3 regions of the Mesorhizobium sp. ISC11 genome follow, and region 1 is predicted to be linked to each of the others. Evidence: riboswitches for the same ligand, from Rfam matches in the RefSeq annotation. Region 1 holds a riboswitch; each other region holds the start of a gene.

Region 1 (3,202 bases):
ATGGCCCGGGCCTTCGATCATCACCTGGCAGTCCTTTGCCCAGGCAATCTTGGTGAGTTCTCCAAGTGTTTCCAGTTCGGCGAATTGCGCCGCGTCGTTCGCATCGGCGATTGAACCGGGACGAAGGCCGTCGCCGAGCGAGAAGGAGACGTCATAGGCTCTGGCGATGTCGCAGATCTCCTCGAAATGCTCGTAGAGGAAGCTCTCCCGGTGATGGTGCAGGCACCATTTGGCCATGATCGAGCCGCCGCGCGAGACGATGCCCGTGACCCGGTCGACGGTCAGCGGGATGTAGTGCAGCCGCACGCCGGCGTGGATGGTGAAATAGTCGACGCCTTGCTCGGCCTGCTCGATCAGCGTGTCGCGGTAGACCTCCCAGTTCAGATCCTCGGCGATGCCGTTGACCTTTTCCAGCGCCTGATAGAGCGGCACCGTACCGATCGGCACCGGCGCATTGCGCACGATCCAGTCGCGGATGTTGTGGATGTTGCGGCCGGTCGACAGGTCCATCACCGTGTCCGCGCCCCAGCGGATAGCCCAGACCATTTTTTCGACCTCTTCGGCCATCGACGATGTGACAGCCGAGTTACCGATGTTGGCGTTGATCTTGACCAGAAAATTGCGACCGATGATCATCGGCTCGCTCTCGGGATGATTGATGTTGGCGGGAATGATTGCGCGCCCGCGCGCCACCTCGTCGCGCACGAATTCGGGTGTGACGAAATCTGGGATCGCCGCGCCGAAGGCTTCGCCGTCGCGTTGCAGCTTGCCGCGCATCACCTCGCGGCCGAGATTCTCGCGGATGGCTACGAACTCCATTTCTGGCGTGATGATGCCGGCGCGCGCATAGGCAAGTTGGGTCACCGCCTTGCCCTGCTTGGCCTTGAGCGGCCGATTGCGTATCGGAAATTCCGGTGTCAGGCGCTCGCCGGTGGCGAATCCATTGTCTTCCGGCCGGACGTGGCGGCCGTCATAGGCTTCGACATCGCCACGCGCCGTGACCCATTCGTGGCGAAGCCGGGCAAGGCCTTTTTCGATGCTGGTTTCGACTGATGGATCGGTGTAGGGGCCGGACGGATCGTAGACGGTGACGGGCGGTTCGCCGGCCGTCGGATGGACGGAAATCTCGCGCATCGGCACCCTGATCTGCGGGTAGAGGACGCCGGGCTTGTGGATTTTCCGCGAGGCGGGCAGTGGTCCCGTCGATACGGCGGGGGTGAGGGCATTCATCGTGAGGCTCCTTTGCTCATGCATTGGAGACCCAGTTCTGTGCCGGAAGGATGAAAAGACGCTTCTGTAGACCTGCTGCAACAGGACCTCGGGCGTAAACTCCCGCAAAGCGCTTGCACCGTCCCTACGCCAGTATGAACTGGATCAGGTTCAACGGGTCACTGCGCCGCGAAAGCCAGCAGTATCTCAGCCCCTTGCCGGGACTCCCCTGGTGAATGCCTTAGGTTGAACGGGCTGACGCTATCTTGTCAAGCGCATTCGGGCGCCTTCGGCCGGTGGCGACGACCGGCGGCCAGCCGGGCGGAGAGCTCGCGCATGCATCGGGGACAAGTCACGCCCCGTAGACCGGGGCTGAATGGCCAAAGCCTCATTCGCTTCGTGAAGGATGGAGAAACTGTATTGGCCATGTGCGCGTATCGACCAAGTAGCTCAGGCGGTCACGGATGTGGTTATTCTGGTCGAAGGTGACGAACGGCCTTGGGGGTCACCTCCTTTAGGATTCAGAGGTTGGAAGACGGCTTCTCGCGATCACGGCCATCAGGAAATACCTGTCTTCGGCTCAACCTCGACATGGCGTCCGATCGACCGCAGATATACAGCTATCTCGTTCATGAGATGATCGCGTTCGCCGTAGATTTCAGCAATCCTACGCAGCTGTGGCTCGACGGCCCTCCGTTGCGCTGGCGTGAAATCAGCATCGCCAAAGACGTATCCCAAGTTGCCAATCGCGCAAATTTTGCAGCCGGCGTCCACAACTGCTTGTACGAATGCCGGAATGTCTTTTTCTTGCATGGTCTTCATGTCGAACCTCTCGTGAATGGCGTGCTTGCGCCCCAATCTGCCTTTTCAGCGTGTCCTCTGGGCGGCGCAAGCCCTGAGCGTGACTGTGCACGGGCAACCTCGACTATCCCATCTGCCACGCTCTTTAGAATCGGTGGGGTCTGGTGATCGCAGGCTGGGCCACTCAAAAGCCTGCAAGAAGAAAGTCATGGCGACCATTGCTCAAGATCGCAAGGGTGCGTGCAAGACCTTCCGTTGGCAGTCATGCACGCTCGCTCAGAGATAGTCCGGCCGCGGAAATTCTCCCTTATTCGTAAGAAAGCTCATTGAGCAACTGGGCATTGAGCAACTGGGTCTCACGTCACGGGTCTCGTGTGCTTCACAGCCGAAAAATAGCCGCCGTGGCAATTCTCGAAAAGTGCAGGCTACCTCGTTAAGGACACTGCGGATGATCGTTCGCGCTTGGCAAAAGCGAACGGATTAGTCTATGGCTCTCGGCAGGGGGGCGAGTTATGCGGCGGGTGCGAATCCTTCAAGTAGGCGATATTCACTATCCGGACTGGCATCCTTCCTCTAGCAACATCGATGCCAAGGATAGCAAGTTCGCTCCGAAAATAACGCAGAAGCTACGCGCGTCTTCGCTGCGTGCCGTCTTGACGAAACTTCGGCGGCTGACGACTTCGAAGCCCTTGGATTCGATCGCCTTCATGGGGGATTTCACGAGCCGTGGCGACAAGACCTTCATTGCTTCGGCATTCCAGCATTTCACGTTGCTCTGCCGCGCACAGGGACGCAGTTCAAAGGCGCTTCCGTTGATATTCGTACCGGGAAATCACGATGTGAACCGTGATGACGCGCGCGAACTTGGACCGACTGAGAAATTCAGCGAAATGGCGAGTTTAGCCGCCCGCTTGGGTTGGCAGACCGTTCCCGTGGACCAACCCGTGCACTTCAGACTTCCGACAGGATCCGCAGGCGCAAACTTCATCCTCGTCAACACAGCGATAGGCAGTTGGGAGCTTCAAAACCTTCCCGCGTTCCTTCGTGATCGTCTCGAGGCACTCAGTCCTTCTACAGAGCCTGTAGATCTCGGCTCGCCGGACATCTCGGGACATTCGCCCGCGACACCTCCCAGCGATCCAGACAAGGAGGCGTCCGACGACGAGTATTACGGTCAGATGGACACGCCATA
Region 2 (3,202 bases), 4.5 Mb from region 1:
GCGGTGCGGGTCAGCGCATCGAGCGCGCCGAAAGGCTCGTCGAGCAGGAGCATGTCGCGCTCCTGCACCACGGTGCGCAGCAAGGCCGCGCGCTGGCGCATGCCGCCGGACAGCTGCGCGGGAAAATGCCGCTCGAAGCCGGCAAGCCCGAATTCGGCAAACAACGGCGCAACGCGCGCCCGCGCCGCCTGTCTCCTCATACCTTGCACTTCGAGCCCGAGCGTCGTGTTGTCGAGGATGCGCCGCCATGGCATCAGCGCGTCGCGCTGCGGCATGAAGGCGAAGTGCCTGCCGTGGTCGTCGAGCCGCGCGCCGTCGAACAACATCTCGCCCTCGCCATGCTCGGCGCCGGTCAGAAGCTGGAACAGCGTCGACTTGCCGGCACCCGAGGGTCCAAGGATCGAGACGAACTCACCAGCGCCGACGCTGAGCGAAATATCGGCCAGCACGTCGAGGCCACCGAACGCCTTGTGCACATGCCGCAGTTCGAGCCGGCTCATCGCCAGGCCCCCTTCCCGGCAGTTTCCCTGCCGGCTCGCTCCCAGGGCATGGCAAGACGCTGCAGCAACACGGTCAACCCGAACAGGACAAGGGTCAGCGCCGCGCTGACACCGACGGCGGCAAGAACCAGATCAGGACGGAAATTGTTTTTGGCGTTGAGCATGTAGATGCCCAGTCCCTTTGCGGCACCGGCATACTCGGCGAAGATGGCGCCGACCACCGCATAGGTGATGGAGATCCTCAACCCGGCAAAGAAGTAAGGCAGCGCCGAAGGCAGCCGCGCGAGCAGGAAGATGCGCCAGCGCCCTGCCCCCATGGCGCGCAGCATTTGCCCGATCTCGGCCTCGGTCGCCTCATAGCCTTCGACCAATGCGACCAGCATCGGAAAGAAGGTGACCAGCGCCACCAGCATGATCTTGGGCGCCAGCCCGAAGCCGAACCACAGCACCACCAGCGGCGCGATCGCCACCAGCGGCAAGGTCTGGCTGACGATGAAGACGGGAAACAACGCACGCCGCAGCGGCTGGAAGAAGTCGACCAGCATCGACAGCACGAAGGCTGCGCTGAGCGAACAGGCAAAGCCAAGAAGCGTGGCACGGATGGTCGGAACGGCATTGTCGGCCAGCGCCTCGCGATTGAGCATCGCTTGCTCGAAGACGCGTGACGGCGCCGGCAGTATCGTGGCCCTGATGCCGGAATAGGTGGCATAAAGCTCCCACGCCAGCAGGAGCAAACCGGCCGAGATCATGGCCGGCATTGCCTTGACGAGAAAGCTCGCGATCGGGCGCGAAGCGACTGATGATGAGACCACGGGAGATAACCTTTGACGGCCGCGAGAGCCGCGCGGCTTCAGACGGCCGACGGGCTGTTGGCCGAGACCGTGACGTCGAGGGTTACGTGGCCAGCGCCTGGTCCGAAACGGCAGAAAGCCTCGTCCAGCGCCGAAAAGATCGCACCGGCATCACCGCGCAGTTTCGTGCAGAAATGTTTGGAGCGCTCATAGACGCCGGACTGCTTGAGAAAGTCTATGCAGCCGTAGATCTCGTCCATGTGGTCGTCTGTGCCCATCACATAGAGCGAGAACTGCGCCGCCGCAGGCTGGCCGGTGGCAGCAGCATTGCGCACCGCCGCGATGGCCGCGTCCTTGCGCGGGCCGAGTGGACCGACGGGCCCGCCAAACGCATCGGAGCGGCAGATCGGATCGTCCGGCTCGCCAGGGCAGCCGCGCGAGATGGTGGCCGACAACACGCAATGTTTGCCGCTGCGTGCCGCCGCCACGAAGAGGTCGCGCATGGCAGGAAACAGCACTTCGGGCGGCCCGACCAGCAAGGTCGAGATGTCGTCGGTCTCGATCCTGAGTTTGTCGCGCCAGGGATCGAGCGCACCGAGCGCGCCAAGGATGACACCGACGAAATCGTCGGTCATGGGATATAGGGAAATCTGTGCGCCTGAAAACATCGCCCGCCTCGCTCCGCTGGTATTACCCAGATCAGCTTCTAGGGTCTGTGGGCTTGCCGCCCCCGTCTCAGCCCCGACCGTACGGAGCACCCCTGTGGATGTGCGCCTTAAAGCATCATTCGAGTTGAAGGAAAAGCCGTTTTTTTATCGCACTGCGCCAAAAGCATTGCGCCAGGGCGGGAGCGGTTGGCTCTGCCGGCGCGAGAATTTATCGGGAACCTTCACCAGGCCGCGAGGTTGTCCCACCAGTCGCTACGCGACGAGTTCACAGACAATGGAGACAAACCATGTTCATGAAAATCCTCGCAGCTTCGGCGCTCACCATTGGCCTGGCGACATCGGCCATGGCGCAGAGCAATGGCACAAGCGGCACCGACGGATCCGGCGGCAGCGGCAAGTCGGTCACCGTCGACCCAAATACGCCGGCTTCGCCGAACACGGTAGACCCCGGCACGACCAACAGTACGACGGTAGCACCGGGCGCCACGAATTCAAACGCGGATGAAAATTGCCCTGCCCATCCGCAGGGCGCACAGCCCGATGCCAGTGGAACGTCGCCGGGCACCACCGCGCCGACAGTTAACGACAACCATTGCGGCAAGTAGGAATTGCAATGAAAAGAAGCCGCGGAGCGAGCGCTCCGCGGCTTCTCAAATCCTGTCGTATCAGTGTATCTACGGCACCGCTTTTTCCCGAACCGGCAGCTTCCACCCCGGCCTGACGAAGTGGCAGGTGTATCCGTTGGGGTATTTCTCCAGATAGTCCTGATGCTCGGGCTCGGCTTCCCAGAAGGGGCCAACGGGTGCGACTTCGGTGACGACCTTGCCCGGCCACAGGCCCGAGGCATCGACATCGGCGATCGTGTCCTCGGCGATGCGCTTCTGTTCGTCGCTGGTGTAATAGATCGCCGAGCGATAACTCGTCCCGACATCGTTGCCCTGGCGGTTGCGGGTCGTCGGATCGTGGATCTGGAAAAAGCGTTCCAGCAGCGTGCGATAGCTTATGATGGCCGGATCGAAATTGATCTCGATGGCTTCGGCATGGCTGCCGTGGTTGCGGTAGGTGGCGTTGGGCACGTCGCCGCCGCTGTAGCCAACACGGGTGGAAATGACGCCGGGATAGCGCCGTATCAAATCCTGCATACCCCAGAAGCAGCCACCGGCAAGGACTGCGCGTTCGGTCGAAGTCGCCATATCACGTCTCCTCAAAGGCAAGTTTGTCTGGACATAGATGGGCATTGTCA
Region 3 (3,202 bases), 430 kb from region 1:
TCTTCTTCCAGCCATTCGATGACCGAGAGGTCGAGATGGTTGGTCGGCTCATCGAGCAGCAGGATATCGGGCTCCGGCGCCATGACGCGGGCAAGGGCGGCGCGCCTCGCCTCGCCGCCCGACAGGTCGTTCGGACGTTCCTCACCCGACAGGCCGAGATGCTCCATCAGATAGCTGGCGCGGTAGGGATCGTCGGCGGGGCCAAGCCCGGCCTCGACATAGGCGCGGACAGTGGCAAAACCTTCCATGTCGGGCATCTGCGGCAAATAGCGGACGGTCGCCGAAGGCTGGCGAAACACTTCGCCGTCCTGCGGCTCGATCAGGCCGGCGGCGATCTTCAGCAGGGTCGACTTGCCGGACCCGTTGCGGCCGACCAGTGCGATCTTGTCGCCGGCCGAAGCCGTCAAGGCGGCGCCATCGAGCAGCGGCGTGCCGCCGAAGGTCAGTTTTATCCCGTCGAGGTTGAGAAGGGGCGGGGCCATGTCAGCTTTCAGGTAAGGGATAGGGATGAGCGAGCAGCATCGCGCGGCCATGGCCGAGCGCGATTTCGAGGCGGCCCCCGGTCTTGTCGGACTTGACCTCGTTGGAAATGGTCAGCGACGAACCGAACGCCACCTTGACGTGAGCGAGCGGCCATTTGGCGCCGGTGACGGTCAGGCCGTCGAGCTCGGAAAAGCCGAGCACCGAGAACAGCGTGCCGTCGGCATAGTCGAAGCCGGCCGTTCCGCGCAGCAGGGGGATGCCTTCCTGAGCGCCGCTGGTCAAAAGCACGTCCGTTCCCGCCTCCGCCAGCCGCAGGGCGAGCGACAGATGCAGAAAAGCGTGGTCGGCGCGCTTGCCGCCAAAGGCGCCGGCCAGCACCAGGCGGGTCGCGCCGCGCTCCAGTGCCGCGGCGACGGCAAGTTCGCCATCGGTCTGGTCCTTTTCCGCCGGGAAGGTCCGGCGCGGCACGGAAGCGAGATCGTCCGGCAGGTTGGCCGGCACCGAATCGAAATCACCCACCCACAGCTCCGGCACGAGACCCAGCAACCGCGCATGACCGATGCCGGCGTCGGCGGCGATGACGCGGGAGCCTTTGACCTGACGGTCGAGCCGTGGCGTACGGATGAGATCGCCGCCAAGCAGGATGGTGAATGTGCTCATATCGTGTGGCCCTTACCAGCCCGGCACGGGAAACGGAAGGCGGCAAACTCCCGCTTGCATGGCGGATCGGCCCGGCCTATGTGTCGAAACGCTCTAACGGGGTGCCGGACGCGATCTTCGCGGACCGGCTGAGAGGCAGTCTCGCCAACCCGCTGAACCTGATCCGGTTTGTACCGGCGGAGGGATTAGACGTTTCGGACAGTCCGACGCCTCAATTCCTTTCAATTCAAACGAAGGAGGCGCCGATGCGCACGCTTTTATACGCTCTTGTTTCAGCAACGGTCGTGGCCTTGTCCGGGCCCGCCTTGGCCAAGGACAAGCTCACCGTCTACACCTATGAGAGTTTCACCGCCGACTGGGGTCCGGGTCCCGTGGTGAAGAAGGAGTTCGAGGCCGAATGCGGCTGCGACGTCGACTTCGTCTCGGTCGCCGATGGCGTCGCGCTGCTCAACCGCGTCAGATTGGAAGGCGCATCGACCAAGGCCGATATCGTGCTTGGCCTGGATACCAATCTCACCGCCGATGCCAAGGCGTCAGGCTTGTTCGCGCCGCATGGCGCGGTGACGGATGTCAATGTGCCGGGCGGCTGGAGCGACGACACTTTTGTCCCCTTCGACTACGGCTATTTCGCTGTCGTCTACGACACGCAGAAGATGAAGACGCCGCCGAAGAGCCTGAAGGAGCTGATCGAAGGCAGTGCCAACGACAAGATCGTCATCCAGGATCCGCGCACCTCGACGCCAGGCCTCGGCCTGCTTCTTTGGGTCAAGTCGGTCTATGGCGACAAGGCACCCGAGGCCTGGGCCAAGCTCAAGGCCAAGGTGCTGACCGTGACGCCGGGCTGGAGCGAGGCCTATGGGCTGTTCACCAAGGGCGAGGCGCCGATGGTGCTGTCCTACACGACGTCGCCAGCCTACCACATGGTCGCCGAGAACACGGAGCGCTACCAGGCGGCCTCCTTCGAGGAGGGCGAGTATCTGCAGATCGAGGTGGCGGGTATCACCACGACAGGAGCCAAGAATCCGCTGGCGGCCAAGTTCATGGCCTTCATGACCGGGCCGAAATTCCAGGATGCCATCCCCGAGACCAACTGGATGTTCCCGGCAGGCAAGACCGACAAGCCGCTCAATTCGGCCTTCGACAAACTGGTCAAGCCAACGAAGACCTTGCTGTTCAGCCCGCAAGAGGTCTCTGCCAACCGCAAGGCCTGGGTCGATGAATGGCTGGCGGCGATGAGCAAGTAGGCAGCGCGATGGCGCCGGCGCATTCCACGGATTCCCGCGTCAGTGCCGGCATTGTAGCGCTCGCTGCAATCGCGCTGCTGATCGGCGGCGCGTTTGCCGGCCTGCTTTTCGAGGGCGCCCATGATTTCTCGGGCGCCTGGGCAGCCTTCGATCCCTATCTGCTTCGCGTCATTCGCTTCACGCTCTGGCAAGCGGTCCTGTCGACGCTGCTTTCGGTCATCCCGGGGCTGTTTGTGGCGCGCGCTCTGTCGCGGCATCCACGTTTCTTCGGCCGCGCCTTCATCCTGCAGATCTTCGCCGTGCCGTTGGCGCTGCCGGCCATCGTTGCAGCGCTCGGCATCCTGGCGCTTTATGGCCGTGCCGGCTACTTCGCCGGCGTGCTTGCCGTTATCGGCGGCGGAAGCTGGCCGGGCATCTATGGCCTGTCCGGCATTCTCGTCGCCCATGTCTTCTTCAACCTGCCGCTGGCGACGCGGCTGTTCCTCGAGGCGCTGCAGACCATACCGGCCGACCAATGGCGGCTGGCGAGCCAGCTCGGCATGGCGGCGCGGCCGGCGTTCCGGCTGATCGAATGGCCAACGCTGCGCGCCGCACTGCCCGGCGTCGCCGGGCTTGTGTTCATGCTCTGCATCACATCCTTCACGATCGTGCTGACGCTCGGCGGCGGGCCGGCCGCGACAACGCTTGAGGTCGGCATCTACCAGGCGCTGCGCTTCGATTTCGATCCCGCACGGGCCGTTGCACTGACGCTGCTGCAGATCGCCTTGACCTTTATCGTGGTGCTGGCACTGACGCGGCTAGGCGCCAATGTGGTC

Evidence for each region. Region 1 has a riboswitch for thiamine pyrophosphate ahead of thiC (phosphomethylpyrimidine synthase ThiC). Riboswitches for the same ligand answer to the same signal wherever they lie in the genome.
Region 2: it holds a riboswitch for thiamine pyrophosphate, as region 1 does, so the genes downstream of both, RPF88_RS03060 (YkoF family thiamine/hydroxymethylpyrimidine-binding protein) here and thiC (phosphomethylpyrimidine synthase ThiC) in region 1, are expected to answer to the same signal.
Region 3: it holds a riboswitch for thiamine pyrophosphate, as region 1 does, so the genes downstream of both, thiB (thiamine ABC transporter substrate binding subunit) here and thiC (phosphomethylpyrimidine synthase ThiC) in region 1, are expected to answer to the same signal.

The regions. Positions count from the first base shown of each region.
Region 1 is NZ_JAVSPW010000001.1:5,105,938-5,109,139, forward strand. Features, by position in the region: gene thiC (phosphomethylpyrimidine synthase ThiC) at 1-1,230, opposite strand, end outside; TPP riboswitch at 1,334-1,450, opposite strand; gene RPF88_RS24760 (hypothetical protein) at 1,768-2,031, opposite strand; gene RPF88_RS24765 (metallophosphoesterase family protein) at 2,523-3,202, shown strand, end outside.
Region 2 is NZ_JAVSPW010000001.1:579,468-582,669, reverse strand. Features, by position in the region: gene RPF88_RS03070 (ABC transporter ATP-binding protein) at 1-500, opposite strand, end outside; gene RPF88_RS03065 (ABC transporter permease) at 497-1,258, opposite strand; gene RPF88_RS03060 (YkoF family thiamine/hydroxymethylpyrimidine-binding protein) at 1,351-1,959, opposite strand; TPP riboswitch at 1,950-2,063, opposite strand; gene RPF88_RS03055 (hypothetical protein) at 2,247-2,564, shown strand; gene msrA (peptide-methionine (S)-S-oxide reductase MsrA) at 2,634-3,152, opposite strand.
Region 3 is NZ_JAVSPW010000001.1:5,540,335-5,543,536, forward strand. Features, by position in the region: gene RPF88_RS26750 (ABC-F family ATP-binding cassette domain-containing protein) at 1-482, opposite strand, end outside; gene RPF88_RS26755 (thiamine diphosphokinase) at 484-1,143, opposite strand; TPP riboswitch at 1,231-1,345, shown strand; gene thiB (thiamine ABC transporter substrate binding subunit) at 1,389-2,387, shown strand; gene thiP (thiamine/thiamine pyrophosphate ABC transporter permease) at 2,396-3,202, shown strand, end outside.